2 regions of the Mesorhizobium sp. RCAM 06353 genome follow, and region 1 is predicted to be linked to the other one. Evidence: riboswitches for the same ligand, from Rfam matches in the RefSeq annotation. Region 1 holds a riboswitch; the other holds the start of a gene.
The links. A riboswitch is a leader RNA that binds a small molecule or an ion and turns the genes downstream of it on or off. The one in region 1 is predicted to bind thiamine pyrophosphate.

Region 1 (15,017 bases):
CGAAAATTCTTGCGCATGGTCTGTAGCTCGCCGAGCCGGCGCATGTTGCGCTTGCGTCGCGCGGTCACGCCGTAGCGCAACCAGTGTTCCTCGCGCACGATCTGGCGGCCGAGCTTGTGCTGCTCGCGCTCTTCTTCTTCCAGCACCAGGTCGCGCCATTCCTCGAAATGGCCAAAACCCTTGTCCAGTCTGCGGGTCTGGCCACGGTCGAGCCATACGGTGGCGCGCGACACGCGCTCGAGGAAACGGCGGTCGTGCGAGATGACGATGAGCGCCGAGGAGGTGCGGATGAGTTCCTCTTCCAGCCATTCGATGACGGACAGATCGAGATGGTTAGTCGGCTCATCAAGCAGCAGGATGTCGGGCTCGGGCGCCATGACGCGGGCAAGTGCTGCGCGCCTCGCCTCGCCGCCAGACAGATCGGTCGGCCGCTCCTCGCCTGTGAGGCCGAGATGCTCCATCAGATAGCTGGCGCGGTAGGGATCATCGGCGGGACCAAGCCCGGCCTCGACATAGGCGCGTACGGTGGCAAAACCTTCCATGTCGGGCATCTGCGGCAGATAGCGGACGGTCGCCGAGGGCTGGCGGAAGACCTCGCCGTCCTGCGGTTCGATCAGGCCGGCGGCGATCTTGAGCAGCGTCGACTTGCCCGATCCATTGCGGCCGACCAGCGCGATCTTGTCGCCGGCCGAAGCCGTCAGGGCTGCGCCGTCGAGCAGCGGCGTGCCGCCGAAGGTCAGTTTTATCCCGTCGAGGTTGAGAAGGGGCGGGGCCATGTCAGCTTTCGGGCAAGGGATAGGGATGAGCGAGCAGCAGCGCGCGGCCGTGGCCGAGTGCGATTTCGAGGCGGCCCCCGGTCTTTTCGAGCTTGACCTCGTTGGAAATGGTCAGTGACGAGCCGAAGGCCACCTCGACCTGGTTGAGCGGCCATTTGGCGCCGGTGACGGTCAGGCCGGCAAGCTCGGAAAAGCCGAGGATCGAAAACAGCATGCCGTCGGCATAGTCGAAGCCGGCCTTTCCCAACAGCAATGGCACGCCTTCCTGGGCGCCACTGGTCAGCAGCACGTCCGTTCCAGCCTCGGCCAGCCGCAGGGCGAGCGCCAGATGCAGGAAGGCGTGGTCGGCGCGCTTGCCGCCAAAAGCACCCGCCAGCACCAGGCGAGTCGCGCCGCGCTCGAGGGCCGCAGCGATCGCCAGTTCGCCGTCGGTCTTGTCCTTTTCCGCCGGAAAGGTCTGGCGGGGAACGGCAGCGAGATCGTCCGGCAGATTGGCCGGCACGGAATCGAAATCGCCCACCCACAGTTCAGGCACAAGGCCGAGCAACCGGGCATGGCCGATGCCGGCGTCGGCGGCGATGACGCGCGAGCCTTCGACCTGGCGGTCGAGCCGGGGCGTGCGGATGAGATCGCCGCCAAGCAGGATGGTGAATGTGCTCATATCTGGTGGCCTGTACCAGCCCGGCAGCGGAAACGGAAGGCCGGCAAACTGCCACTTGCGCGGTTCCTCGGCCGGGCCTATGTGTCGAAACGCTCTAACGGGGTGCCGGCTGCGATCTTCGCGGACCGGCTGAGAGGCAATCTCGCCAACCCGCTGAACCTGATCCGGTTTGTACCGGCGGAGGGATTAGACGTTTCGGACAGTCCGACGCCTCAATTCCTTTCAATTCGAACGAAGGAGGCGCCGATGCGCACGCTTTTATACTCTCTTGTTTCTTCCATGGTCGTGGCGCTGTCCGGGCCGGCCTTGGCCAAGGACAAGCTCACCGTCTACACTTATGAGAGCTTCACCGCCGACTGGGGTCCAGGACCGGTGGTGAAGAAGGAATTCGAGGCCGAATGCGGCTGCGACGTCGAGTTCGTCTCGGTCGCCGATGGCGTCGCCCTGCTCAACCGCGTCAAGCTCGAAGGCGCGTCGACCAAGGCCGATATCGTGCTCGGCCTCGACACCAATCTGACCGCCGACGCCAAGGCTAGCGGGTTGTTTGCCGCGCATGGCGCGGTGAGCGATATCAACGTGCCGGGCGGCTGGAGCGACGACACTTTTGTTCCCTTCGACTACGGCTATTTCGCCGTCGTCTATGACACGCAGAAGCTGAAGACGCCGCCCAAGAGCCTGAAGGATCTGGTCGAAGGCAGTGCCGACGACAAGATCGTCATCCAGGATCCGCGCACCTCGACACCGGGCCTCGGCCTGCTTTTGTGGGTGAAGTCGGTCTATGGCGACAAGGCGCCGGAAGCCTGGGCCAAGCTCAAGACAAAGGTGCTCACCGTGACGCCGGGTTGGAGCGAGGCCTATGGCCTGTTCACCAAGGGCGAGGCGCCGATGGTGCTGTCCTACACCACGTCGCCGGCCTACCACATGGTCGCGGAGAATACCGAGCGCTACCAGGCGGCGTCCTTCGAAGAAGGCGAGTATCTGCAGATCGAAGTCGCGGGGATCACCACGACCGGAGCAAAGAACCCACTGGCGGAAAAGTTCATGGCCTTCATGACCGGACCGAAATTCCAGGATGCCATCCCTGAGACCAACTGGATGTTCCCGGCAGGCAAGACAGACAAGCCGCTCAACCCGGCCTTCGCCAAACTGGTCAAGCCGACCAAGACGCTGCTGTTCAGCCCTGAGGAGGTTGCGGCCAACCGCAAGGCCTGGGTCGATGAGTGGCTGGCGGTGATGAGCAAGTAGGCAACGCGATGGCGCCGGCGCATCCCACGGATCATCGTGTCGGCGCCGGCATCATCGCGCTTGCCGCCATCGCGCTGTTGATCGGCGGCGCGTTCGCCGGACTGCTTATCGAAGGCGCTCATGACCTCTCGGGCGCCTGGGCAGCTTTCGATCCCTATCTCCTGCGCGTCGTGCGCTTCACTCTCTGGCAGGCAATCCTTTCGACGCTGCTTTCTGTCGGCCCAGCCCTGTTCGTGGCGCGTGCCCTGTCGCGGCATCCGCGCTTTTTCGGCCGCGCTTTCATCCTGCAGCTTTTCGCCGTGCCCTTGGCGCTGCCGGCGATCGTCGCGGCGCTTGGTATCCTGGCGCTCTACGGCCGCGCCGGCTATTTCGCCGGCATTTTGAGCACGGTCGGCGGTCAGGGCTGGCCAGGCATTTACGGCCTGTCCGGCATTCTCGTCGCCCATGTCTTCTTCAACCTGCCGCTCAGCGTCCGGCTGTTCCTCGAGGCGCTGCAGACCATTCCCGCCGACCAATGGCGACTGGCGAGCCAGCTTGGCATGGGGGCGCGGCCGGCGTTCCGGCTGATCGAATGGCCGACGCTGCGCGCCGCCTTGCCCGGGGTCGCCGGGCTGGTCTTCATGCTCTGCATCACCTCCTTCACCATCGTTTTGACGCTTGGCGGTGGGCCGGCCGCAACGACGCTCGAGGTCGGCATCTATCAGGCGCTGCGCTTCGACTTCGATCCCGCGCGTGCGGTGACGCTGACATTGCTGCAGATCGCGCTGACCTTTGTCGCCGTGCTGGCGCTGACGCGGCTCGGCGCCAATGTCGTCGGCGACACCAACCTGCCGGTGGCGCCGCGCCGCTATCTCTCCGTCAACGGGACCGAAGCATCGCTGAACGCCGCGCTCATCGTGCTGGCGTTGCTGTTCGTTGTCGGACCGATGGCGGCGACCTTAGTGGCAGGCTTGGGTGCCGATCTCGGCCGGCTCGGCGGCGAAGCGGCCGTGCGGCAGGCGACGCTGACCAGCGCCGTGCTCGCCTTCCTGTCGGCGCTGCTTTCGGTGATGCTGTCACTGGCGCTGACCATGGCCCGCCGGGCGCTGGCGCTGGGCCGCCGCGCTGGCCCAAAGACACTGCTTGAACATGTCACCGATACCGGCGCAGGCTTTGTCCTGGTCGTGCCGCCGATCGTCATCGGCGCCGGCTGGTTCCTGTTGCTACGCCACGTCGGCGACGTCTTTGCCGTCGCCCCGGTCATGGTCGTGACCGTCAATGCGGTCATGGCCATGCCGTTCGCGCTGCGCGCCGTCCGCCCCGCCTATGACGCGGCGAGCGAGCGTCATGAACGGCTATGCGCGCAGCTGGGTATCTCCGGCTGGGCCAGGCTGCGGCTGGTCGACTGGCCATCTCTGCGCCGTCCGCTCGCCACCGCTTTCGCCTTCGCCATGGCGCTGTCGCTCGGCGATCTCGGCGTCATCGCGCTGTTCGGCAGTGATTCCGTGCAGACCTTGCCCTACCTTCTGCTTTCGCGCATGGGCAGTTACCGCACCGAGGACGCCGCCGGCCTGGCGCTGCTACTTGGCCTGGTCTGCTTCGCCTTGGTGCTGGCAGCGGACCGGCTGGGAAGGGAAAAGGTCCGCAATGTCTGACGGGGCGATGGGCAGGAAGGGCGTTCCGGTGCGGCTGGACAAGGTCTCGTTCAGCTATGGCGAGGCATCGTTCGCCTTCGATGTCGACTTCGCCGCAGCGGAAGTCACCGCCATCATGGGGCCGAGCGGTTCGGGGAAGTCGACGCTGCTCAACCTGGTCGCCGGCTTCGAGACACCACAATCCGGCCGCGTGCTGATCGGCGGGGCCGATGTCGGCGCCGCGCCGCCGGCCGCGCGGCCCGTGTCGATGGTGTTCCAGGAAAACAACCTTTTCGCCCATCTTTCCGTCGAGCAGAATGTCGGCCTCGGCCGCTCGCCATCGCTGCGGCTGGCCGAGACCGATCGTATCGCCATCGCCGAGGCGCTGGCGCGCACCGGCCTTGCCGGCAAGGAGAAACGCCTGCCGCGCGAACTGTCCGGCGGCGAGCGCCAGCGCGTTGCCCTGGCGCGCGTGCTGGTGCGCGATCGCCCGGTGCTTCTGCTCGACGAGCCCTTTGCTTCGCTAGGTCCCGCCTTGCGCGACGACATGCTCGACCTGGTTGCCGGTCTCCATGCCGAGCGCGGCATGACGGTGTTGTTCGTCACGCATCAACCGGAGGATGCCCGCCGCATCGGCCAGAATGTGGTGTTCCTGGACAATGGCGCCGTCGCTGCCACCGGCACGGCGGACGATTTTTTTGCCGGGGCTGGTCCCGAGGCGTTCCGGCGCTATGTTGGCACAAACTTCCAGACGGCTGGATCACGAGATATTGCCCGGAAGCGGACATAATTTACGCCCAAACCGGTTCGAGGCGATATGGCGCTTGCTTGCCATGACTGGAGTAGTGTGGCTAGGTCCGCTCGATACCGGTCCGGCACACGCCGTGATTTGCCTACAGCATCCGCCGTCCGCCCTGAGGGACGTGCGACGGATGCTGTAGCAGTTTGAAGTAGCGCGTGACACTCTTCGAAGATCGCCCCCGATCGTCGTCGTCATGCGCCGGGACCCGAAAGGAAGCCGTTCTGGCGATCGGCGTTGACAGGCTAAGAATGAATCCGCTGGCGCGCTTTCTGGCGCTGGCCGGCTTTGCCGTGGCCTTGGCAAGCTGCCAGATGTTCACGCCTCCGGACGTGCAGGAATCCGGCTTCCAGCCTTCCGACAAGCCGATCACGGTCGACAATGTCGGCGCCAACAACAAGCTTGCGGAGCTGGCAAAGGCGCAGCATCCGCGCATCCTGGCCACCTATGGCGGCGAATATTCCGATCCCAAGCTCGAGCGCATGGTCGCCAAAGTCGTCGGCAATTTGACGGTGGTGTCGGCCAACCCGACCCAGACCTATCGCATCACCATTCTCAATTCGCCCAACGTCAACGCCTTCGCGCTGCCGGGCGGCTATCTCTACATCACGCGCGGCCTGCTGGCGCTGGCCAATGATTCGTCCGAGCTCGCCGCCGTCATCGCGCATGAGATGGGCCACGTCACCGCCAACCACGGTTTGCAGCGTCAGCAGCTGGAGGCCGAGGAAGGCCTGGCGACCAAGGTGGTCTCCGACGTGTTGGGCGACAGCCCGACCGCCAAGGCGGCGCTGATCCGAGGCAAGCTCAGGCTGGCGCAGTTCTCGCGCAACCAGGAGCTGGAGGCAGACGCCATCGGCATCAAGTCGATCGGCGAAGCCGGCTACGACCCATACGCTGCCGGACGCTTCCTGCAGTCGATGTCGGCCTACACCGATTTCCGTTCGATCAGCGGCGCCACCGACGCCAGCCTCGACTTCCTGGCGACGCATCCCAACACGCCGCAGCGCATCGATCTGGCGCAGCGCCATGCCCGCCAGTTCGGCGCGCCCGGCGTCGGCACGCGCGACCGCGATTCTTTCCTCGCCGGCATTGACGGCCTGCTCTACGGCGACACGCCGGAAGAAGGCTATGTGCGCGGCGAGACCTTCCTGCATCCGGGCCTCGGCGTGTCGTTCACGGTGCCGGACGGTTTCATCATCGACAATTCGGCGGCAGCAGTGACGGCGACCGGGCCGGGCGACATTGCGATCCGCTTCGACGGCGTTTCGATCGACAAGAACCGCGCCTTGACCGACTATATCAGAAGCGGTTGGGTGGCTGGTCTCGACGACAGCACCGTCAAGCAGGAAACGATCAACGGCAACGAGGCCGCGACCGCGCATGCCGGTGCCGAAGGCTGGCAGTTCGACATCGCGGTGATCCGTGCCGGCGGCCAGGTCTACCGGCTGCTGACCGCGGCCCCTTCGGCCAGCACGTCGCTGGAGACGGTGGCGCGCTCGGTAAGCGGATCATTCCGTATTCTGAGCCCCGCCGAAAAGGCGGCCTTGAAGCCGCTGCATATCCGCGTGCTTACCGTGCAGCCGGGCCAGACCATGGGCACGCTCGCCGCGCAGATGGTCGGCGTCGACCGCAAGCTCGACCTGTTCCGGGTGCTCAATGCGCTGTCACCGGGTGCTGCGGTTTCGGCCGGCGACAAGGTCAAGATCGTTACGGATAAATAGCGTCCGTCGCGGCCGAATCAGGCGGCTGTCGCCAGGAATTCCGGGTTCTGTTTCACCAGCGCGACCTTCAGCTTTTCCATGGCGCGGGCCTCGATCTGGCGGACGCGTTCCTTGGAAATGCCGAGCGTCTCGCCGAGCGCTTCAAGCGTTGCGCCCTCATCGTTCAGCCGGCGTTCCTCGATGATCCTGAGTTCCCGCGCGTTGAGCGCGTGAAGGGCCTCTTTCAGCCACAGCGAGCGACGTGCGACATCGATCTTGTCGCCGACAATCTCGTCGGGAAGGGGATCGTCCGAGACCAGGAAGTCCATCCGCTCGGTGGCGCCGGCATCGTCGCCAAGCGGCATGTTGAGTGAGGAGTCAGGCGCCGACAGCCGTGAATCCATCATCGCCACGTCAGCCTCGGAGACGCCAAGCGCGACCGACACCTCGCGGTAGAGGGTTGTGTTGGAAAGCGGCTCCGCGCCGTTCGCCAGCCGGGCACGCAACCGTCGCAGATTGAAGAACAGGGCTTTCTGCGCCGAACTGGTGCCACCGCGCACGATCGACCAGTTGCGCAGGATGTAATCCTGCATCGAGGCGCGGATCCACCAGGTTGCATAGGTCGAAAACCGCACTTCGCGCTCGGGCTCGAAGCGGGCGGCGGCCTCGAGCAGGCCGACATGGCCTTCCTGGATCAGGTCGCCGAGCGGCAGGCCGTAGTGGCGGAATTTGGAGGCCATGGAAATGACCAGCCGCATATGGGCGACGGTGATGCAGTGCAGCGCGTTCTGGTCGTTGTCTTCCTTCCAGAGCAAGGCCAGCCGATGTTCCTCGTCCCGTTCGAGGTAGGGCGCCTTCATCGCCGCGCGGACCATGATCCGTCCTGCCGTGTCTTCCATCATGAGGCGCTCCCTGGCTCAGGCGATATGACTGACGTTACGAACTTGGCAGGGCACCGGTTGAAATCGCGGCGTCGCGCCCTAGAACAGCCAAAACTGCCATGCGCGAGAAAGGTTCCGCTGGCGCGCGGCGGCGAGCGGTGCTGGCCGGGCGATTTTGAAATCGTTCCCCGGGGCTTCAGACGCTGCGAGAAATCCCTTTCAGAGAATTTGGTTTCAGAAACTCTTTGTTTTTGAAATCTGGTTCCTTATTCTTTCGGCCCGCATCTGTCATTTTCCAGCCCTCACAACAGGCCTGACATAGGCTAAGGACGGGATCACAAAAAAATGAAATGGCTCAAATCGCTTATCGTCGCCGGAACGCTGCAGGCCCTGGCGGTCACATCGGGCCACGCCGGCGCGAATCTCGATCAGATCAAGCAGGCAGGCACCCTCAAGGTGGGCACCGAGGGCACCTACGCGCCCTTCACCTTTCATGACGCTTCCGGCACGCTGGTCGGCTTCGATGTCGAGATCGCCAAGGCAATCGGCGACAAGCTCGGCGTCAAGGTCGAGTTCCTCGAAGGCAAGTGGGACGGGCTGATCGCCGGTCTCGATGTCAGCCGTTATGACGCCGTCATCAACGAAGTCGGCATCACCGATGCCCGCAAGGCCAAGTATGATTTCTCCGATCCCTACATCGCCTCAAAGGCTGTGCTGATCGTGCGCGGCGACAACACCGACATCAAGACCTTCGCCGATCTCAAGGGCAAGAAGTCGGCGCAGTCGTTGACCTCGAACTTTGGTAAGCTGGCTGAGACGAACGGCGCCGAACTGGTCGGCACCGATGGCTTCGACCAGTCGATCCAGCTGCTTTTGACCGGCCGCGCCGACGCTACGATCAATGACAGCCTATCGTTCCTCGACTTCAAGAAGCACAAGCCCGACGCCAATGTGAAGATCGCGGCGCAAGAGGAAAACGCCGACTATTCCGGCGTCATCGTGCGCAAGGGCGATCCGGAACTGGTTGCCGCCATCAACAAGGCGCTGGCCGACATCAAGGCCGACGGCACCTACAAGAAGATCGCCGACACCTATTTCGGCCAGGACGTTTCGAAGTAATTTTTCTTGAGGTGGGCCGGTTGCCGGCCCTACCGCGTATCCAGCGGCGAGCGTCTTTGACGGCTCGCCGCGTTTGTCGTGATATGGCGCCCGCATCCGACCATTCATTCTGGAGGCCTTTCGTGCCGCACTGGCTGCAACTGATGCTGGAGTCGCTGCCTTCGCTGCTCTGGGCCGCTCTGATCTTCACCGTCCCGTTGACGCTGCTGTCCTTTGTCCTCGGCTTGACGGTTGGCCTGGGGGCAGCACTCGGCCGGCTGTTCGGACCGAAGCCGCTGGTCGCGCTGGTGCGCTTCTATGTCTGGATCTTCCGCGGCACGCCGCTTTTGGTGCAGCTGTTCCTGATCTTCTATGGCCTGCCGTCGGTCGGCATCCTGCTCGACGCCTTCACGGCGGCATTGATCGGCTTCACGCTGAACATCGGTGCCTACACGTCGGAAATCATCCGCGCGGCGATCGGCTCGGTGCCGAAAGGCCAGTGGGAAGCCGCCTATTCGATCGGCATGACCTGGAGCCAGGCGATGCGGCGCACCATCCTGCCGCAAGCCGGCCGCGTCGCGGTGCCGCCGCTCTCCAACACCTTCATCTCGCTGGTCAAGGACACGTCGCTGGCCGCCGCCGTCACCGTGCCGGAGATGTTCCAGGCGGCGCAGCGCATCGTCGCCACCACCTATGAGCCGCTGATCCTCTATGTCGAGGCGGCGATCCTCTATCTGGCGCTGAGCTCGGTGCTGTCGGCCCTGCAGACGCGGCTGGAAACCCGGCTCAATCGCTATGGCGGCTTCCTGGAGGCACGCTCGTGATCGGCCTCAGCAACATCGAAAAGCGCTTCGGCGACAATCTCGTGCTGAAGGGTGTCACCGTTACCATCGCCGAAGGCAGTGTCACGGCCCTCGTCGGCCCCTCGGGCGGCGGCAAGAGTACGCTTCTGCGCTGCATCAACCTGCTGGAGATACCCACCTCAGGAACCGTGCGCATTGGCGACGAGACGCTCGAGTTCCGCCCAGGCGGCAAGGTCTCGGCCCGCGACATCCAGCGCCTGCGCCTGCAGACCGGCATGGTGTTCCAGAACTTCCAGCTGTTCCCGCATCGCACGGCGATCGAGAATGTCATGGAAGGGCTGGTGACGGTGCTGAAATGGTCGCCTGAGAAGGCGCGCGAGCGGGCGCTCGCCCTGCTGGAAAAGGTCGGCATGGCGCACAAGGCCGATGCCTGGCCGGCGACGCTGTCAGGCGGCCAGCAGCAGCGCGTCGCGATCGCCCGGGCGCTGGCGCCGTCGCCAAAAGTGCTGCTCTGCGACGAGCCGACTTCGGCGCTAGACCCGGAACTGGCACAAGAAGTGGTCGACGTGCTTGGCAAGCTCGCCAGCGAGGGCACGACCATGGTGATGGCGACGCATGATCTGCGCCTCGCCTCCAAGATCGCGCAGGAAGCGGTGTTCCTCGATGCCGGCGTCATCGTCGAGAAGGGGCCGTCCGCCGTGCTGTTCGGCAATCCGGAGCAGCAACGGACGAAACGCTTCATCGCGACGCTGAAGCAGGAGGCGGAGAAGGAGGGCGGCAGCCAGGCGTAGGCGCGGCCCTTGCTTCGCCTGTCCGAAAAACAAAAAACCCGGCGCGAGGCCGGGTTTTTCAAATCCAGAGGCGAAAGAGATCAGGCAGCTTCTTCCTGCTCGGCTTCCTCATTGTCGGCCTTGGCGCCGCGCTTAGGGCCCTTGTTGAGGTTGACCTCGATCAGGCGCACGGCTTCGGTTTCCGACATGCGGTTGACGGCCGCGATTTCGCGGGCCATGCGGTCGAGTGCCGCCTCATAGAGCTGGCGCTCGGAATAGGACTGCTCCGGCTGGTTGTCGGCGCGATAGAGGTCACGCACGACTTCCGAGATCGAGATCAGGTCGCCCGAATTGATCTTGGCATCATATTCCTGGGCGCGGCGCGACCACATGGTGCGCTTGACGCGGGCACGGCCCTGCACGACCTTCAGCGCGCGCTCGACATAATCCTCTTCCGACAGCTTGCGCATGCCGATGGAGGTCGCCTTGGCGACCGGAACCTTCAGGCGCATCTTGTCCTTCTGGAAGTCAATGACGAACAGTTCAAGCTTGTGGCCAGCCACTTCCTGCTCGTCGATCGACACGATCTGGCCAACGCCGTGCGCCGGGTAGACGATGTACTCGCCGGTCTTGAAACCATGACGCGCACCAGTGGACTTCTTCTGGGGGGTGATCGTTGCCATTACGCCCTGAACTCCTTGTTGTGGTACCGGCGTCCTGCCGGCCCGAACTCGTGCGACCGGGGAAACCGATCGTTAGCCGCACAACAGATGAACCCCACCGGAAAGGCCGGGACCGGCAAACCGCACGAACTGCGACCGCCTGGCCCAGATCGCTCTGGTCCGGAGTGGGATTTTCACCTTTCAGTGATTTGGGGCGTCTGCGCCATAAATCGACGTTGTGTCACCGGCATGTTTCGCTGATGTAACACAAAAAGTCGGAAGAATCAAGGTTTTGCTGCATTCGCGAAGGCCACAGGTCCGCGCCGCCTGTCAAGGCGGTTGATGCGGCAAGGCTCTTACCTAGCGTAATACCGGCTTTTGCCGCCTTGTTGTCAATCGCCTTCGCCGGGCTCGGCGGAGAAGTATTTCTCGAACTTGCCGGCCTCGCCGTCGAAGGTCTTAGCGTCTCGCCGGCGGCTCCTTCTTGGCGGTGATGTTGGGCCATTTGTCGGCATATTCGGTGTTGATCTGTAGCCATTTGTCGAGGCCGGGCTCGGTGTCGGGCTTGATCGCGTCGGCGGGGCATTCGGGCTCGCAGACGCCGCAGTCGATGCACTCGTCGGGATGGATGACGAGCATGTTCTCGCCTTCATAGAAACAGTCGACCGGACAGACCTCAATGCAGTCCATATATTTGCATTTGATGCAATTGTCGGTCACGACATAGGTCATCGATCGGCTCCGGGACGTCCCAGCTTAATGGGCCAGTTTTCTTGGGCTTTTTCCGTGAGGTAACGCCTTTGCCCGTCGCTTGCAAGGGTTGCCATGCCCGACGGCTTCGGCGTTTCCGGAATGGAATTCCAGGCAGCAAGCGCGCCAGGGGCGTGCGATGTCGCGTTGAGCGTCTTGTTTGCCGGGTTCGGTTCCGTCGGGCGTCCGCCGTTGGCCTGGAGATCGCGGCCCCTGTTCCGGTCGGCAAGCCTCAATCTTCGCCATGCAAGCGGTCGGTCTGGCGGCGCTCTCTTTTGGTCGGGCGGCCGCTGCCGGCCTCGCGCAGCGCCGGAATAGCATCGGGAAGCGCCTCGCCCTTGGGTGCGGGCGGCGGCGACATGTCCTCATAGAGGGTGCGGGCTTCTTCCGCCGGGCCGCGCCGGACACCGGCGGCGAGCACCTTCCAGACGAAGATGCGCCGGTCGAGCGTGATGGTCAGGACGTCGCCCGGCTTGACCAGATCGGAGGCCTGCGCTGCTTTGTCGCGATTGATGCGCACCCGTCCGGCGACGACCAGCTTCGCCGCCAGCGAGCGCGATTTCACCGCGCGCGAGAAGAACAGCCATTTGTCGATACGCTGGCGGCCTTCAGCAACCATCGAACCCGAGCCGAGCCTACTTCTTCAACTGGTCGCGCAAGGCGGCGAGCTTGGCGAAGGGCGAGTCCGGATCGAAGCGCACCGGACGTTCCTCGCGCGGCTTCGGCTGGAAGGCCTGCTTTGCGCCGCCCTGGTCGGGGCGACCGCCCTTGCCTTCGGGCCTGCCGCCCTTCCAGTCGGGACGGCCGTCACGGCGCTCGGGACGCTCGCCTTGCGGGCGACCATCGCGGCGCTGTTCGCCTTCGGCCTGCGGCTTGGGCTTGAATTTCGAGCGGTCGAAGCGCGGCTTGCCGGCGCCGTCGCGCCGCCCTTCATGGGCCGGGCGTTCGCCCGGCGTGGCCGCAGCAGGTGCACCGGCGGCATCGGCCGGCGCATTGTTTCGGCCGCGCGCTTGTCCGTTGCGCTGGCGGTTGTTTCGGCCTTCGTGATGGCGCGGGCGCTGTTCGAAACGGCCCTGGCGCCACAACAGGATCGGCTTGGGCGCTTCGGCTTCGGCAGGCGCGCCGGCGGCCGCCTCAGCCACCACGGCGGGTTCGCCCGAAACCGCTTCCGTCGCCGGCGCGGCTTCGAAAACTGGCTCCGCTGCTTCGGCCTCGACAGTTTCGGCTTCCGCTTCTGGCTCGGCAGCAGGTTCAGCAGCCGCTTCGGCGACAGCCTCTGTTGCGGGCTCTTCCGTGACTTCGGCAGGAGCTTCGGTTGGCTCTTCAGCGACAGCGACGGGCTGTGCTGCCGTTTCGGCGATGACCTCGGCCGGCGCTTCGAGGGAGGCCTCGGCGGCAACTGGTTCCGAACCCTCGACTGCTGTCTCCGCGGCCGCATCTGTTGCGGCAGCCTCCGCAGCTCTGGCCTGCTCGGCGCGCGCAGCCTCTTCCGCGGCGCGTTTCGCAGCCACGGCTTCGCGTGCGGCAGTGTCCTGCGCCTCGAGCCGCGCCTTGACTTCTGCCGGCGGCTTCGGCTCGGCGCGGTAGCCCAGGCCTTTCAGGATCTCTTCCATGTCGTCGGCTGTGGCGCCGAGGATCGACATCATCGGCGGCGTCACCATGAAGGACTGGCCATCATAGGCGCCGTCCGGACGCTGGCCGAGGCCGGGTTTCCAGTTGGTCGCCGGACGGATGAGATCCGCCAGCCGTTCCAATATGTCGATGCGCACGGCCCGGCGGCCGAGGTTGCGGTAGCCGGCAAGCTTGTAGAAGGCCTTGTCGAAGGTCGGATCGATGACCACGGACGTGCGGCCGGACGCCAGCGCGTGGACCACGTCGCCGAAACCAGGCTTGTCCTTGCCGTCATTCGTCAGCGCCCACAGCAAGGTCACCAGTCCGGCGGGCGCCGGCTTGATCAGCGCCGGCACGAAGACATGATAAGCGCCGAAGCGTACGCCAAGCCGGCGTAGCGCTGCACGACCCTCCTGATCGAGCGACTTCATCTCCTCGGCGATATCGCGGCGGTTGATGAGGCCGAAATTCTCGACCAGCTGGAAGGCGATGCCACGACCGATGCCGGAAATCTGGTCGGCGTTCTTCAGGTCGACCAGCGGCTTCAATAGACTTTCAATCTGGAAATTGACGAAACGTTCGGCGCGCGCGGCGACCTTGTCGCGCGCCGGGCCGGTCAACTGTTCGTCGGCCAGCAGAACCAGGCGCGGCTTCAGCGCGTCTTCGCCGGAAACCAGCGTCCCGATCGGTGCACCGATCCAGCGCAGTGTGCCGTCCGAGCCAAGTGCGAGGTCGCCATTGGCGCAGGCGCCAAAACGTTCGGCGCGCGCCTCGAATTCGGCGGCCAGCGCTTTTTGCGCGGCCGTGCGCACGGCCTTGGCGTCTTCGCCGCCGGCGGTCTGGTCGGCGGTGAAGCGGAACCCTTGCAACTCGCCGACATGGTGGCCTTCGACAAGAACGGTTCCGGTAGGACTAATTTCGGCTTCAGGCATGGTATTTTCTCTAAGGCGCCGCATGAGGACGGAAGTCCTGCGGTCTACGAAGCGTTTCGTCAACCGCTCATGCAACGCATCCGACAATCTGTCTTCGATTTCGCGCGTCTTTTCCTGCCAGTGTGCCTGATCGGCCAGCCAGCCGGGCCGGTTCGACACGAATGTCCAGGTGCGGATCTGGGCAATGCGGTGCGACAGTGTGTCGATGTCGCCCTCGGTGGTGTCGGCGCGGCGCACCTGCTCGGCCATGTAGTTTTCGTCGACATGGCCATGGCGGGCAAGGTCCATATAGATCGAGGCGATGAGGTCGGCATGCTGGGCGGGCGCGATCTTGCGGTAGTCGGGCAGCGCGCAGGCTTCCCACAGCAGCGCCACGCGCTTGGCATCGGTGGCGAGCGCACGGATGTCCTCGTCGCGGGAGAGGTATTCGAGCGCCTGCGCGTCCACCGCCGGCAGCGCCCGCGTCAGGCCCTCGACCGGCGCGTTGGTCTCGATCGAGCGTTTCAATGCATCCAGACTGGCGAAGTCGAAATGGGCGGTGCGCCACTGCAGCACCTTCACCGGCTCGAAATCATGGCCTTCGATCTTCTTGACCAGGTCTTCGTCGAGCGGGTCGACCTGGCCGGTAACGCCAAAGGTGCCGTCGCGCAGATGCCGGCCGGCACGGCCGGCGATCTGGCCGAGCTCGGCCGCCGTCAGATTGCGGTACTGGTAGC
Region 2 (15,017 bases), 1.9 Mb from region 1:
ATCGTTCGCGCATGGCCGCGTTCGTTCCACGCGACTGGACGAAGCAGATGACAATGCCCATTTATTGGGAAATCCAATTTTGTCTGCGCAATTCCGGACGGGAAACCGCTACACAGCCGGAATTGCCTTTTGAGGAGACGTGACATGGCGACTTCGACCGAACGCGCAGTGCTGGCCGGTGGCTGTTTCTGGGGCATGCAGGATCTGATACGGCGCTATCCCGGCGTCATCTCCACCCGTGTCGGCTACAGCGGTGGCGATGTACCCAACGCCACCTACCGCAACCACGGCACCCACGCCGAAGCCATCGAGATCAATTTCGATCCGGCGGTGATCAGCTATCGCACGCTGCTGGAGCGCTTTTTCCAGATCCATGATCCGACGACGCGCAACCGCCAGGGCAACGATGTCGGGATGAGCTACCGTTCGGCGATCTACTATACCAGCGACGAGCAAAAGCACGTTGCTGAAGACACCATCGCTGATGTCGATGCCTCCGGCTTGTGGCCCGCCAAGGTCGTCACCGAGGTCGCGCCAGTTGGTGCCTTCTGGGAGGCCGAGCCCGAGCACCAGGACTATCTGGAGAAATATCCCAACGGCTACACCTGCCATTTCGTCAGGCCGGGCTGGAAGCTGCCGGTGCGCGAGAAGGCCGTCTCGTAGGGTTTGCGGATCAATTTCGAGAAGCAAGGCTTCGTGTGACCGCGTGAATGCCAACTGTCAGCCGCCACCTGGCGATTGACAGTTGGTGGCGTTGCTGGCCAACTGCGCATGCTGATTTGCTGCAGGAGATACGCATGAAGAAAGTCTATGAGAAGCCCATTCTGGTGAAAGGCGGACGACTTTCCCATGTCACCGCCACGGTGCCGTCTTCACTTGTCAAGGCTCCCTGACCGACGGACTTACTTGGCAAACCGGTCAGGCCCGTCCGATGAGGCTGGCTTGCCGTTCGAATGCGCCCCGATGGGGATTGGCTTGATGTGCGCCTTGAACGGCTGGCGCTGTTGAGCCCGCAGACCGGCTCGAGCCGGCTTTCGGCCGTGTTTGTGCTCGACATCACCCACTACACCGGACCGCTGCTGGCAGGATGGCTTGAAGCAGGTCATGACATCCATGCGATCGTCGTGCCGGCGGTCCGCCAACGCCGAAAACATTTCAGCACCGGCAATTTTCGCCGAAGGCTGAGACGCAGATTGTTGCTCAAACGCTATATCGGCAACGCGCCGGCACGGCTGATCGAATTTGGCCGGCCCTATGATTGGGACACACTCGGCAGCCAATTGTCGGAGCTCAAAGCCGATGTGTTGATCTGCTTTGCGTTTCCGGCGCTTATCCCGGCGGAGTTGCTTGGTGTTTTCCCGAAAGGCGGGCTCAATCTTCATCCAGCGTTGCTGCCCAACTATCGGGGGCCGCACCCACTCCATCGCCTGGCCGTGGACGGCCAGCACGCCGTTCATGGTGGTGTGACGCTGCACAAGATGTCCGCCAGTTTCGATGATGGCGACATTCTCGGGCAGGTGTCGTTTTCGGAGGCAGACTGGGTATCGCTGCAGGCCTTGGCCGACAGCGTGGCGACTGCGATGCGCGCGCTGGTGAGCGAGGTCGCGCCCGCCTACTGCAAAGGCAGCCTGAAGGGGATGCGGCAGCCGGCCGGTGATTTCATCTGGGCGCGGCTGGAGCCGGCCCACACGATGATTTCGCCTGAGATGTCGATCGAGCATGTTGCCCTGATGTGGCATGTGCTGGGCACCATTCCAGGCATCTATCTCGATGTCGCCGGCCGCAAGGCCAGGCTCGCGTTCCAGGTCAGACGGCTAGGCCCGCCGACGGGAAAGGTGCCCGTCAGGCGGTGGGGGGTCGTGGAATTCGATCTTGCCGATGGCAGGGTCCAGCACCTCACCTATGGCCGGTTGCTCAAACGGCTCGTAAAAGTGCACGCCACATTCGCGCGCTCTCAAGTCAGAAAGTCGCGGACTGAGATAAGGCTGTTCGGTGAGACGGAAAGCGGGTCGGCAGGTGAAGTGCCTGGGATCGACCGCCTGGGACAGTGAGGCCAATGCAAACAAGAAGGCCGCGGAGCCTGCGCTCCGCGGCTTCGCTTTTACTGCGATCGGAAATTACTTGCCGCAGTTTTTGTCGTTCACGGTCGGCGCCGTCGCGTTGCCATTGGCATCGGTCTGCGCACCCTGCGGGTTTGTCGGGCAATTCCTGTCCGCGTTGGAATTCATGTCGCCCGGCGCGGTGGTGGTGCTGTTGGTTGCCGCTGGATCGACCGTATTGGGCGAAGCCGGTGTGCTCGGGTCAACGGTGATCGTCTTGCTGCTGCCGCCGGATCCATCCGTGCCGTTTGCACCGTTGCTCTGCGCCATCGCCGAGGTGGCAAGAGCGACGGTGAACGCCGAAGCTGCGAGGATTTTCATGAACATGGTTCTGTCTCCATTTCTGTGAACTCGTCGCGTTGCGACTGGTGGCACAACCTCCCGGCCTGGCGAAGGTTCCCCATAAAATTCACTGGGGCAGGACCCTCCAGCGTCCTCTCTGGGAACAGATCTGGTGCAATGCTTTTGGCGTGGTGCGCAGAAAAAGCGGCTTCCCCTTGGGTTCGAATGGTGCTTTAACGCGCCCATCCACAGGGGTGCTCCGTACAGTCGGGGCTGAGACGGGGGCGGCAAGCCCACAGACCCTAGAAGCTGATCTGGGTAATACCAGCGGAGCGAGGCGGGCGATGTTTTCAGGCGCACAGATTTCCCTATACCCCATGGCCGACGATTTCGTCGGCGTCATCCTCGGCGCGCTCGGCGCGCTTGATCCCTACCGGGACAGGCTCAGGATCGAGACCGACGACATCTCGACCTTGCTGGTCGGTCCGCCGGAGGTGCTGTTCCCGGCTTTGCGCGATCTGTTCGTGGCGGCGGCGCTGAGCGGCAAGCATTGCGTGCTGTCGGCGGCCATTTCGCGCGGCTGCCCCGGCGAGCCGGACGATCCGATCTGCCGCTCCGACGCGTTTGGCGGACCTGTCGGCCCGCTCGGCCCACGCAAGGACGCCGCCATCAGCGCCGTGCGCAATGCTGCTGCCACCGGCCAGCCGGCGGCGGCGCAGTTCTCGCTCTACGTGATGGGCACCGGCGACCACATGGACGAGATCTATGGCTGCATCGATTTCCTGAAACAGTCCGGCGTCTACGATCGCTCCAAGAACTTCTGCACCAAATTGCGCGGCGATACGGGCGCGATCTTTTCGGCGCTGAACGAAGCCTTCTGCCGCTTCGGCCCGGGCGCCGGCCACGTAACCCTCGACGTCACGGTTTCGGCCAACAGCCCGTCGGCTGTCTGAAACCAGGTGCGCTTCCGCGCGCCGTCAAAGGTTATGCCCGTGGTCCCATCATCAGTCGCGTCGCGCCCGCTCGCGGGTTCCCTTGCCAAGGCAATACCCGCCGTCATCTCGGTCGGGTTGCTCCTTGTTGCGTGGGAACTCTACGCCACCTATTCCGGCATCAAGCCGACAATTCTGCCAGCACCCTCACGCGTCTTGGAGCAGGCGGTGCTCAATCGTGACGCGCTGATCGACAATGCCATTCCCACCATCCGCGCCACGCTGATCGGCTTTGCCTGCTCGCTCGGTGCCGCCTTCCTGCTGTCGATGCTGGTCGACTTCTTCCAGCCGCTCCGGCGCGCGCTGTTTCCCGTCTTCATCGTGAGCCAGACCTTGCCGCTGGTGGCGATCGCGCCGCTGGTGGTGCTGTGGTTCGGCTTCGGACTCACCCCCAAGATCATGCTGGTGGCGCTGGTCACCTTCTTCCCGATGCTGGTGGCTCTGGTGCAGGGCTACGAGGCGACCGAGGCCGAGATCGGCCAGATGCTGCGCGCCATGGGGGCAGGGCGCTGGCGCGTCTTCGTGCTGGCCCGGCTGCCTTCGGCGCTGCCCTATTTCTTCGCGGGCTTGAGGATTTCCATCACCTATGCCGTGGTCGGCGCCATCTTCGCCGAATATGCCGGTGCGGCTAAAGGGTTGGGCATCTACATGCTCAACGCCAAGAACAATTTCCGCCCCGATCTGGTGCTGGCCGCCGTCGGTGTCAGTGCCGCACTCACCCTCGTCCTGTTCGGGCTGACAGTGCTCTTGCAGAGCCTCGTCATGCCTTGGGAGCGGGCCGACCCGCAGCCGGCAGGGAAGGGCCCGTGGCGATGAGCCGGCTCGAATTGCGGCATGTGCGCAAGGCGTTTGGCACGCTCGATGTGCTAGCCGACATTTCGCTCAGTGTCGGTGCCGGCGAATTCGTCTCGATCCTTGGGCCTTCGGGCGCCGGCAAGTCAACGCTGTTCCAGCTTCTGACAGGGGCGGAGCATGGCGACGGCGAGATGTTCTTCGACGGCACGCCACTCGACGACCATGGCAGGCATTTTGCATTCATGCCGCAGCGCGACGCACTGATGCCGTGGCGGCGCATCCTCGACAACGCGACGCTCGGGCTCGAAGTGCAAGGCGTCAGGCGCAAGGTGGCGCGGGCGCGCGTCGCGCCGCTGTTTGCCGAGTTCGGGCTTGCCGGCTTCGAGCGGCATTTTCCGGCACAGCTTTCGGGCGGCATGCGCCAGCGCGCGGCGCTTTTGCGCACGGTGGTGCAGGAGCGCGACATGCTTTTGCTCGACGAGCCGTTCGGCGCGCTCGACGCACTGACCCGCGCGGCCATGCAGCGCTGGCTCGAGCAGATGTGGCGGCACCACCGCTGGACGGCGCTGCTGATCACGCATGATGTGCGCGAGGCCGTGTTCCTGTCCGACCGCATCTATGTGCTGTCGGCGCGCCCGGCCCGTGTGGTGCGTGAAATCAGGGTGCCGTTGCCGCGTCCGCGCGATCCGACCGGCGCCGCCGCACAACAGGCCAGCGCACTCGAAGCCGAGATCCTCGACATTTTGCTCAACCCGCAACCATCCAAAGGACATGACCATGATTGACTTGACGCGCCGGCAGGCTTTGCTGCTCACTCTTGCCAGCAGTCTTCCGCTGATCGCCGGACCGAGCCGCTCCTTCGCGGCAACGCAAAAAGTCACCGTCGCGCTGGACTGGACGGTCAACACCAACCACATCGGGCTGTTCGTCGCCCGCGACAAGGGGTTTTATCGCGAGGCCGGCCTGGAGGTCGAGATCCTGCCCTACAGCGACACCGGCGCCGGCACGCTGGTCGCCAACCGTGTCGCCGATTTCGGCATCAACGGCACGATCAGCCTGTTCACCCAGAAGACCGCCGGTGCCGACTTGAAGGCCGTCTATGCGGTGGTGCAGTCCGAAACCGGCCGCGTGGTGTTCAATGCGGCACGCAGCGAGATCAAGAGCCCGAGGGACCTTGACGGCCTGACCTATGGCGGTTTCGGCAGCGCTTGGGAAAACGCGCTGATCTCGACCATCATCCGCCATGACGGCGGCAAGGGCAATTTCGAGACGGTGACGCTCGGCACCTCGGCCTATGAAGCGCTGGCCAATGGCTCGGTCGATTTCACGCTCGAGGTCTCGACCTGGGAGGGCGTCGAGGCCGAACTCAAAGGCATCAAGCAGCGCAGCTTCGTCTACGCCGACCATGGCGTGCCCGACGAGCACACGACGCTGATCTCGTCGAGCGAAGCCTATCTCCAGGCAAACTCGGCACTGGCGTCGGCCTTCGTCCAGGCAACGCGGCGCGGCTATCAGTTCACCGTCGATCATCCCGGGGAAGCCGCCACGCTGCTGATCGCCGCCAACAAGGATGCCCTGACCAGTCCGGGATTGGTCGAGGCGTCGCTGAAGGCGCTGATCGACGGCCACTATCTGCGCGCAGAAAACGGCGCCATCGGCACGATGGATCCGGCCAAGATGGACGCGATCGGCGATTATCTCTTCACGGCGGGCATTCTGCACGACGCCGATGGTAAAATTCTGACGCAACACCCTGATTTCGCGGCGTATTTCGCAAATCTATATCTGGAGTGAGGCTGGATGCGCATCGCTCGGCAGCGCGCGGCCCACCGGATTGGTATCCGGGGCGCATCCTCCCCGCATGTTTCGAGGGCGTTGCCCCATTTGATGCTGATCCGATCTTGCCGGTTAACTGCCCGGCAATGGTTGCGTGCAATGGTCGCCTCGAGGGATCATCGGGGTGCTTGCCTTGCTCACGTCAAAAAGCGAAGCGTTTTCGGATAACAACGGGGGCGGATACTTCTCCGCCGCGCGTAGGCGTGACCTGCTGGTCGACCTGCGCGAAGGCTTCTTTCGCCTCTGTGCCCTGGCCTGCGCGGGGCTGTTCGTCTATCGCGGCGTGTATCAGGTCGTGGAGGATCCGACCCGGATCAACGCCGCGCTGGTGGCGATTTCCGAGATTCTCACCTTCACCTGGCTGCTGTTGTCGCGCCGCCCGGTGACGCGTGACTGGAATCCGCTTACGGTCATCGTCTCCGTGACCGCCAGTTTCGGGGTCGCGTTGATCAGCCTCGAACCCGGCGTGGTGCTTGTTCCGGTCTACATCGCCGCGCCACTGCAGTTCCTCGCGCTGTCTTTTGTCATCTGGGGCAAGATATCGCTGGGCCGTTCCTTCGCCATCCTGCCTGGCAATCGCGGCGTGATGACGGGCGGCGCCTACCGGATTGTGCGGCACCCGATCTATGCCGGCTACCTTGCCGGCCATGTGCTCTATCTGCTGTCGGCCTTTTCCTTCCACAACCTCGCGGTCTATGCGGTTATCACCTATCTGCAGCTGTATCGTATCCTGCGCGAAGAAGCCTTGCTGGCAGCCGCGCCGGAGTATCGCGCTTACATGGAACGTGTGCACTACAGGCTGTTTTACCGGATATTCTGAAGGCAAGACTGTCGATGAAGAGGTTGGAGTGGCCGATCCCATCTGGCTTGGGGTTGGCTGACAGCGCTTTCTTGGGGCGGTTCGCCGTTTCACAGAAACGCTGACCGCTCCCTCTCTTGTTTCTGGCGCAGTTCCTGCGGAAAACCGGTCCCCACATTTCCTGGAACTGTTTTAGGCCTGTCGACTGCCTGGTTTTCCAATACCGCGCGCCGGATACTGCGGATTGCTTACGGGCTCGGCCATCGTGGTCGATGTCCAATCCTCACGCTATGCACCAAGCGCAGATGTTTACCGGCAATGACGGAAGCAGCGATTTCCCAGGAATCGGTTTTCCTTCTGTGCAGAAAAATATATCGATAATATGCCTCTTTGATGTAGAATTTTTTCTACACATGTATTAGAGTTTTATTACTTTTAAAGTTTCCTTATTTTACCAATAAATACCATCGCTTTCACATGTATGCGCTGATTTGAAACTGAAGCTCACCTGCCACGTAGCTGAATCTGCAGCCGGTTGTATGCCGGCTGACTTAGCGCAACGACAACAGGAGAGTGTTATGGCTTTTACCATCAAAACAGTCGCCAGTGTGTTGGCAGGTAGTGCAATGGTCCTCGTTCTTTCCATGCCGGCAAGCGCGGCTGGGCTCGGCGTCGGTGTCGGCGCCTCGGTGGGCGGCAGCGGCGGCGTCAATGCCGGCGTCGGCGCTTCGGTCGGCGGCAGCGGCGGCATCAACGCCGGCGTTGGTGCTTCGATCGGCGGCTCCAACGGCGTGAATGCCGGGGCGGGTGCGAATGTCGGCGGCTCGAACGGCGTGAGTGCCGGGCTCGGCGCTTCCGTCGGCGGCAGCAGTGGCATCAATGCCGGCGCTGGTGCCAATGTTGGTGGTTCTGGCGGCGTCACTGCAGGGCTCGGCGCCAATGTCGGCGGCACCGGCGGCATCGGCGTCGGTGTCGGCGTGGGCATCGGTGGTGGCACCAATCCCAGCAATCCGTCAAATCCGTCCAACCCCAGCAATCCCTCGAACCCCAGCAACCCGAGCAATCCCGGCCTGCCGGGTGTGGTGGCCCAGATGTCCAGCAGCCAGGTGGCGCGCATGAAGAAGCGCTGCGTCGACGTGCTCAGCAGTGAGGGCACCTATGATCGCGACCTGCGGCAGCTCTGCCTGCTGATCGCAAGGCGCTGAGGCTAAGAGTGCCGGGATCGGAAGTGCACAACCAGCCGTGAGGCTTTGACCGCACTCTCCTGGCCTCCGGCCGGTCGGAAAGCCCGCCATTTCGGCGGGCTTTCTGCTGTGGAGCGTGTTCGTAACGTCGACAATCAGGGGGGCGGTTCTCAGGCTTCCAGGCGAAGAACGTCTCGGCCGAGGCAATACCTTCCCAATGGGTTCAGTTGTCTAGAATTGGCTGGTACATGGGTAACTATACCTATGATTGTCCTTCGTATTTTAGCAACCAACGATAGAGGCTCGGGTTGGTGATACAGCCGGTTTTGAAGTCCGGTTCGTTCAAGACAACCCAAGGAGAGAGCCATGTTTGGTATCGCAAAAAGACTTTCCACAATCCTCGCGGGCAGCGCAGTGGTGGCCGCTCTATGCATGCCGGCCCACGCCGCTGGGATCGGCGTTGGCGCCGGCGCCTCGGTCGGCGGTAGTGGCGGTGTCAATGCCGGCGTCGGTGCTTCTGTCGGCGGCGGTGGTGGCATCAATGCTGGCGCCGGTGCATCGATCGGTGGCGGCACAGGCGTCAATGCGGGCGCAGGAGCCAGCGTCGGCGGCAACAACGGCGTCACTGCAGGACTCGGCGCTTCGGTAGGCGGCCAAAGTGGTGTTGGCGTCGGCGCGGGTGTCGGTATCGGTAGTGGCGTCGGTGCGGGTGTTGGCATTGGCGCTGGTCAAACAAACCCAAGCAATCCGTCCAATGCAAGCAGTCCCAGCCTGCCAGGTGTTGTCGCCGACATGTCGGACAGCCAGGTGGCGCGGATGAAGAAGCGCTGCGTCGATGTGCTGGCCAGCTCAGGCAGCTACGACCGCGACCTGCGGCAGCTGTGCCTGATGATCTCGCGCCGCTGAGGCGGTAAACGTCATGAGGCCCGCTGCCGCGAGGTGGCGGGCCTTTTTCCGGCGAATATTCTCCGTGCGCGCGCCTCGTCATGATCAGTCGGAACGGTAAGGCTGCTCGAACGTTCTGGTCTTCGAAACATCGCATCCGACGATGTTCAACTGGCGTGTCAGCGCCTACAGGAGCGGGAAAATACTATGAGCATCGGCACCATTCTCATCATCATTCTTGTCATCGCGCTGCTTGGCGGCTTTAGCGGCCTCGGCGGTGGCCCATTCTATGGCACCGGCTATTATGGCGGCGGCGGCCTTGGCCTTGTGCTGCTGATCATTATTGTCCTTGTCGTGCTAGGGCGGATCTAGAGGCGCGCGCAAGCCTTCGGACAATCGCAATCTCGTGACCGCGGCGCGGCCGACATGCACCGGATTGTGATGGATGCAAGCCGGCTTGTGATCCGAAATCCGGCTGGAATCTCGTATGTTGATTTCGGTCCACACCCCCCGTGGAAACAAGAGGAGAGGGTCCCACCCCTTCATCCTCCTCCAAGGCCCGCCCCGGCATGCCGGAGCGGGCTTTTGCGTTGAAGGGGAACCGGCTCGCGTCGAGACAGTTGAGTTGCGGAAGGCTGCCCAATGCCCGCAACACTCGGAACGACACTCTGCGACATTCGCGATGATCTTCACGTCCTGCGGCGGATGGTGGCGGCTCGTGGCCATATAGAGACCATCCAGGGCATAGATGCGCTGATCGGCATTGCGGAAGCAGAGGCTATCAAGGGGATACGCCGCATCGATCGGTCGGCCTGAACAGGAAGAAGGATTGTATGAACATCAAGGAGATGACGCGGCAGGACTGCGTCGCCCTTTTGAAGACGCAACGTCTTGGTCGCCTGGCCTGCGTACGTGACCAGAAACCCTATGTGGTGCCGGTCCATTTCGCGTTCGGCGAGAATTCCATTTTCAGTTTCTCGCTTCCCGGCAGAAAAGTCGACTGGATGCGAGCCGATCCCCATGTCTGCCTGCAGGTCGACGATGTCGGCGGTGGCAATGGGTGGAGGAGCGTCGTCGTGGAAGGCCTGTTCGAGGAATTGCCTAAAGCGCCTGATCCGGATGCCGGCATGACCGGCGTCGAAAGGATGACCGCTCCAGCCGATAGCGACCGCCGGCTTGCCTGGTCGCTTCTTGCTGCGCACGCCGATTGGTGGGAGCCGGGAGCCCTGAAGCCCGGCGAGACCCTCGCGCCCTCGGGCAGCCATCTCTTCTATCAGATCAGGATCGAGACGATGTCGGGAAGGCAGGCCTTGTGGTAGCGGTTCTTACGCCGCGCGCGGCACACGTGAGGTGAACGTCGCCCGGGTGACCGAGACGCTTGTGCCTTCGGTGTCGCTTACGACGTCCACCTTGGCATCGAGCTGTTTCACCAGTGCCTCGACGATGGCCGTTCCAAGGCCGGTGGCCGGCAGGTCGTTGGCGATCTTGCCGACGCCATTGTCCGAAACCGTCAGTTTCCAGTCGCTGCCGGCAGTCTCATAGCTCACCTGTATGCGGGCACCGTCCTTCTCTTTGGGGAAGGCATATTTGATGGCGTTGAGGACGAGTTCGGTGACGATCAGACCGAGGCTTACTGCCTTTTGCGAGTCCATCCTGCCGCCTTCGGCCGTTACTGTGACCGTGATCGGCTGACTTTCGCCAATCATTGACGAGGCGAGACTGCTGCACAGTTTCGGAAGGTAGGAGCCGACATCGATCTCGTCGATGCCTGCCGAGGTGTGAAGATGCCGTTGCACTTCGGCCACCGACAGAACGCGCTGGTGCGCGTCCTTGAGATGCTGGCGCGTCTCTTCCGAGGTGACGGAGCGTGCCTTCAGCAACAGGATGCTGGCGATGATCTGAAGGCTGTTGGCAACCCGGTGCTCCATTTCGCGCAGCAGCACGTCCTTCTGCTGAAGCAGATCCTCGGTGCGGCGCAGCAGCTCTTCCTTTTCCCGCTCGATGATACGACGGGCGGTAATGTCATTAAAGGCGAGAAGGATGGTGATCGCCGAGCTATGATCGTAAAGCACCTTGCGCGCGTTGAGCAGCATGGTGCGGCGGCCGATCCGCGGGAAATCGTGCTCGACCTCGAAACCGTCCATGGCGGTCTTTTCCGGAATGATCGTCTCCAGCAGCAGGCGAAGTGCTGGAATGTCCCACTGACCGTCGCCGAGTGCGTAGAGCAGCGTGCCCTGGGTCTGCGCGGGGTCCACTTCAAATGTCTTGTAGAATGAACGGCTGGCGGCCAGCACACGAAATCGCTCGTCGAGCACCAGGAATGGTTCGGTGATCGTATTGACGATCGCCTGCGCCAACGTCTGCGCATCCTCGATATTCGCGATGGGTTGAAACATGGGCAAAAGCCAGACGAACGGCGTTCTGCCGCTCCAAGGGTAAACCCTATATCTTTGCTTGACCGTTGTCGCGAATTGAATCTGATGGCCCGGCGATGTGATGATCCCATCCCAGCCCCGCCGACGGCAAGGTTGCTTGTCCTATGTCAAATTTGAATGACGGCGCCTCGGCAACGGTGCGATCGATAGTCCGCTCGTGGCGGCCGGTCTTTCGGATGCCCTCACCGGTCGCGCGAAGAACCCGCTGCCTTCGGGGGGAGGTGGCGGGTTTTTGCGCCCACCAAACAGAAAAAGGCGGGCATCAGGCCCGCCTTCTTTCAGCTGTTCTGTTCAGGCCTGTGCCCAAACCGCTGCGTCAGTTCGCGCCGCCGAGCTGCTTGGTCATCTTGCAGAAATTGTCATGCGACTTGGCAATAGCCTTGTCACCGCATTCCTTCGTCATGCCTGCGCGATCTTCTTCCTTCATCGCCATCCAGGCCACCTTGAATTCCTTCTCGGACTTCATCGTCTTCATGCCGGAGTCCGTATAGAAAGGCGTCATCTTGTCCGGATTGTCGAGCGCGGAGGTGTTGCCGCCGGAAGCGGCCAGCGCCGAGCCGGTCATCATCGCAAGCGCCATCGCGCCCATCGTGAGCATCTTGAAGTTCATCGGGAAATTCCTCTCTGTCGAGGTCATTGGAATAAACGACCTGCGGACAAACGGTACCGAGAGAAAACAGTTCCCCTGGATGAATATATATTAAAACGATATTTTATTTCTCTGGCTCTGACGGGGACCCGCAATTGGAGCTCCAGCGATATTTCCCACCTTGGTCCGCGACATTGGACGCGGGCCAGAACCCTGACGCCGGCTGATTACTCCATGTCCGGGACGTCGCCGCTGACAAACAGCGTGGTCGGCGGCCCGTAGTCGCCAAGTGTCGGGTCGGCATCGCGGCTCCAGGCGATGACGCCGACATGCTTTGCCGCCAGCGCCCTGGCGGTGCGTATGGCGCGGTCTTCGCTCTGCTGGTCGGCAGGGCCGAAGGCTGGAAACAATTCACCGTCCTCGCCGCGATCGAAAGCAACCACGACGATCAGCTTGGGATTCTTATGCTCTGTTGAATGGGACATGGTGCTCCTTCGACGCGGAACCTATCACACTACCAGACCCAGGGGGGCGCTGTCTGGTTTTCAACCGGATTTTGCTGGTGTCTTCCGGAACCCGCTGCCTGCGTTGAGTTGCATTCGGCGTCGCATTGACAAGCGGTTTTTGACCATATATTGAACAGGACTATACAGGTTCACTGAACAGGTATGCATATGAAGCGGCGCGCGGTTCAACTGTCTCCCGGCACGGGCAAGCCCGAGCAGATCGCAACTGTTCTGGAGCATGAAATCCGCTCCGGCGTTCTCGGCTTCGGCGATCGCTTGCAAAGCGAGAACGAGCTCGTCCAACGCTTCTCCGTCAGCCGCAACACGGTCCGCAAGGGCCTCGAGGAACTGTCCAGCCGCGGGCTGATCACCACCAAGGTCGGTATCGGCTCCTTCGTCACCTTCGACGGCAAGCCGGTCGACGATTCGATCGGCTGGTCACGGGCGCTTGCCAATGCCGGTGCCAATGCCGAGACTAGGACGCTGCGGCTGGAGGTCATCGAAGACGTCGACCTGGCTGCCTTGCTTGGCATCGAAAGCCCGTTCTTCATCGCCGTTGACCGGGTGCGCACCAATGCCAGCGACGGCCATGCGATCTCCATCGAGCGCAGTCGCCTGCCGCTGTCGCCGGAGCTGGAGGATGTGCCGCTGCGTGGCCTGCGCGAAGGCTCGCTACACCAGACGCTGCGCGGCGCCGGTCTCATTCCCGACCATGGCGAGGAATGGGTCGGCATCGAGATGCTCAACGCCGAGGACGCGGCCATTCTCGGTTGCCCGCAAGGCACGCCCTTTCTGCGCGGCCGCCGGCTGACGCGTGCCGCCGACGACCGGCCGATCGAATATGTCACCAGCCTGCTCAATCCCGCGCATTTCGCGCTGCATATGAGGTTCTGAGCGATGCCGGACACACTTGATCGCGCCATGGGCGCGCTTGTCGGCGGAGCGCTGGGAGACGCGCTCGGCATGCCGACGCAGCTTTTGTCGCCGGCGCGCATTGCCGAACTCTATGGCCATGTCGAGGATTTCATCGCGCCCTTCGCCGACCATCCGGTGTCGAAGGGGCTCGCGGCCGGCACCATCACCGATGATACGGAACAGGCGCTGTTGCTTGGCCGCATCCTGGTTGAGTCAGGCGAGCGTTTCGACCATGCGCGCTGGGTCAACGCGCTGCTCGACTGGGAGCGCGAGGTCAAGGCGCGCGGCAGCTACGATCTTCTGGGGCCATCGACCAAGCGTGCCATCGATGCCATCAACAGTGGCGTGCCGGCCGAGGAGGCGGGACGCAGCGGCGACACCAATGGGGCAGCCATGCGCATCGCGCCGGTCGGCATCATGATGCCGCTGGAGCCGCTCGACGCGTTCGTCGCCAAGGTGGCAGAGACCTGCCGCGCCACGCACAACACCTCGATCGCCATAGCGTCGGCCGCCGCCGTCGCGGCCGCCGTCAGCCGCGGTGTTGCCGGCGGCGACTGGCACGCCGCCTCCGACAGTGCCGTCGCTGCGGCGGGGCGAGCGGCGACGCTTGGCCATTGGGTGACCGGCGGCGACATCGCCGCGCGTATCGTCTGGGCACGGGATCTGGTGCGCGGCAAGGTGATGAGGGACGCGATCCGGCTGATCACCGATCTGGTCGGCACCGGCGTCGCCAGCCAGGAATCGGTTCCGGCGGCCTTCGCTGTGCTGGAAGTCGCCGGCGGTGACCCCTGGCAAGCGGCGGTCATCAGCGCCAATCTCGGCGGCGACACCGACACGATCGGCGCCATCGCGGCCGGCATGGCCGGCGCCTGCACCGGTTTTTCGCGGTTGCCAAGCGAACGCGTCGCCGGCCTCAGGGGTATCGACATGGCGGAGGTTCGCGCGCTTGCCGCCGACCTTGTTGCGGCGCGGACGTCCAAAGGCCTTGCGCCAAAAGCCGGTTCCGGCACGGACGCGGCGGCATGAGCGGGCGTCTCGTCCATATCGGCAGCGCGGTGGTCGACTATGTCTACCGCATCGACGCCTTGCCGGCGCCAGGCACGGAGAAGACGGCATCGAGCTATGCCCAGGTCGCCGGCGGCGGTTTCAACATGATGGTCGCGGCCACCCGCACCGGCATGACAGTGGTGTTCGGCGGCCAGCTCGGCAGCGGGCCGAACGGTGATTTCCTGCGCGCTGCCTTCGCCGCCGAGGGCATCGAAACGCTGACACCACCATCGCCTGTGATGGACAGCGGCAATTGCGTTGCCATGATCTCGAGCGATGCCGAACGCACTTTCGTGTCGTGGCCAGGTGCTGAAAGCGTGCTCAGCCTCGACATGATGGCGCCGGTATCGGTGGCGCCGGGCGATTGGGTGTTCACCTCGGGCTATACGTTGAGCTATCCGGGCAGCCGCGATGCGCTTACCGACTGGATCGAGGCGCTGCCGGAAGACATTCCCTTTGTCTTCGACCCGACGCCGGTCATTTCAGACATTCCGCGCTCCATCCTGTCGCGGGTGCTCGCCCGCACCACATGGCTGAGCTGCAACACGACGGAAGCCGCCGAGATCGCCGCCCCTGGTGATGTCGAGGGCCTCGCGGCGCGGCTGCTTGCCGACCATTGCCCGCAGGCCGCCGGTGTCGTCATCCGCAGCGCC

Region 2: linked by a shared signal. The riboswitch ahead of AC56QX_RS17870 (YkoF family thiamine/hydroxymethylpyrimidine-binding protein) and the one ahead of thiB (thiamine ABC transporter substrate binding subunit) in region 1 are both predicted to bind thiamine pyrophosphate.

What each region holds. Positions count from the first base shown of each region.
Region 1 is NZ_CM185031.1:1,827,804-1,842,820, forward strand. It holds gene AC56QX_RS08535 (ABC-F family ATP-binding cassette domain-containing protein) at 1-776, opposite strand, end outside; gene AC56QX_RS08540 (thiamine diphosphokinase) at 778-1,437, opposite strand; TPP riboswitch at 1,526-1,640, shown strand; gene thiB (thiamine ABC transporter substrate binding subunit) at 1,684-2,682, shown strand; gene thiP (thiamine/thiamine pyrophosphate ABC transporter permease) at 2,691-4,316, shown strand; gene thiQ (thiamine ABC transporter ATP-binding protein) at 4,309-5,085, shown strand; gene AC56QX_RS08560 (M48 family metalloprotease) at 5,346-6,815, shown strand; gene AC56QX_RS08565 (RNA polymerase factor sigma-32) at 6,833-7,696, opposite strand; gene AC56QX_RS08570 (amino acid ABC transporter substrate-binding protein) at 8,021-8,794, shown strand; gene AC56QX_RS08575 (amino acid ABC transporter permease) at 8,917-9,597, shown strand; gene AC56QX_RS08580 (amino acid ABC transporter ATP-binding protein) at 9,594-10,367, shown strand; gene AC56QX_RS08585 (CarD family transcriptional regulator) at 10,448-11,029, opposite strand; partial or broken gene fdxA (ferredoxin FdxA) at 11,401-11,740, opposite strand; gene AC56QX_RS08595 (RNA-binding S4 domain-containing protein) at 11,991-12,377, opposite strand; gene AC56QX_RS08600 (helicase-related protein) at 12,394-15,017, opposite strand, start outside.
Region 2 is NZ_CM185031.1:3,694,230-3,709,246, forward strand. It holds gene msrA (peptide-methionine (S)-S-oxide reductase MsrA) at 145-663, shown strand; gene AC56QX_RS17860 (formyltransferase family protein) at 981-2,051, shown strand; gene AC56QX_RS17865 (hypothetical protein) at 2,122-2,448, shown strand; TPP riboswitch at 2,622-2,735, shown strand; gene AC56QX_RS17870 (YkoF family thiamine/hydroxymethylpyrimidine-binding protein) at 2,726-3,334, shown strand; gene AC56QX_RS17875 (ABC transporter permease) at 3,368-4,189, shown strand; gene AC56QX_RS17880 (ABC transporter ATP-binding protein) at 4,186-4,953, shown strand; gene AC56QX_RS17885 (ABC transporter substrate-binding protein) at 4,946-5,962, shown strand; gene AC56QX_RS17890 (methyltransferase family protein) at 6,129-6,824, shown strand; gene AC56QX_RS17895 (hypothetical protein) at 7,382-8,008, shown strand; gene AC56QX_RS17900 (hypothetical protein) at 8,354-8,893, shown strand; gene AC56QX_RS17905 (DUF3309 family protein) at 9,080-9,244, shown strand; gene AC56QX_RS17910 (hypothetical protein) at 9,515-9,688, shown strand; gene AC56QX_RS17915 (pyridoxamine 5'-phosphate oxidase family protein) at 9,706-10,191, shown strand; gene AC56QX_RS17920 (sensor histidine kinase) at 10,198-11,268, opposite strand; gene AC56QX_RS17925 (hypothetical protein) at 11,624-11,917, opposite strand; gene AC56QX_RS17930 (hypothetical protein) at 12,124-12,381, opposite strand; gene AC56QX_RS17935 (GntR family transcriptional regulator) at 12,571-13,296, shown strand; gene AC56QX_RS17940 (ADP-ribosylglycohydrolase family protein) at 13,300-14,343, shown strand; gene AC56QX_RS17945 (PfkB family carbohydrate kinase) at 14,340-15,017, shown strand, end outside.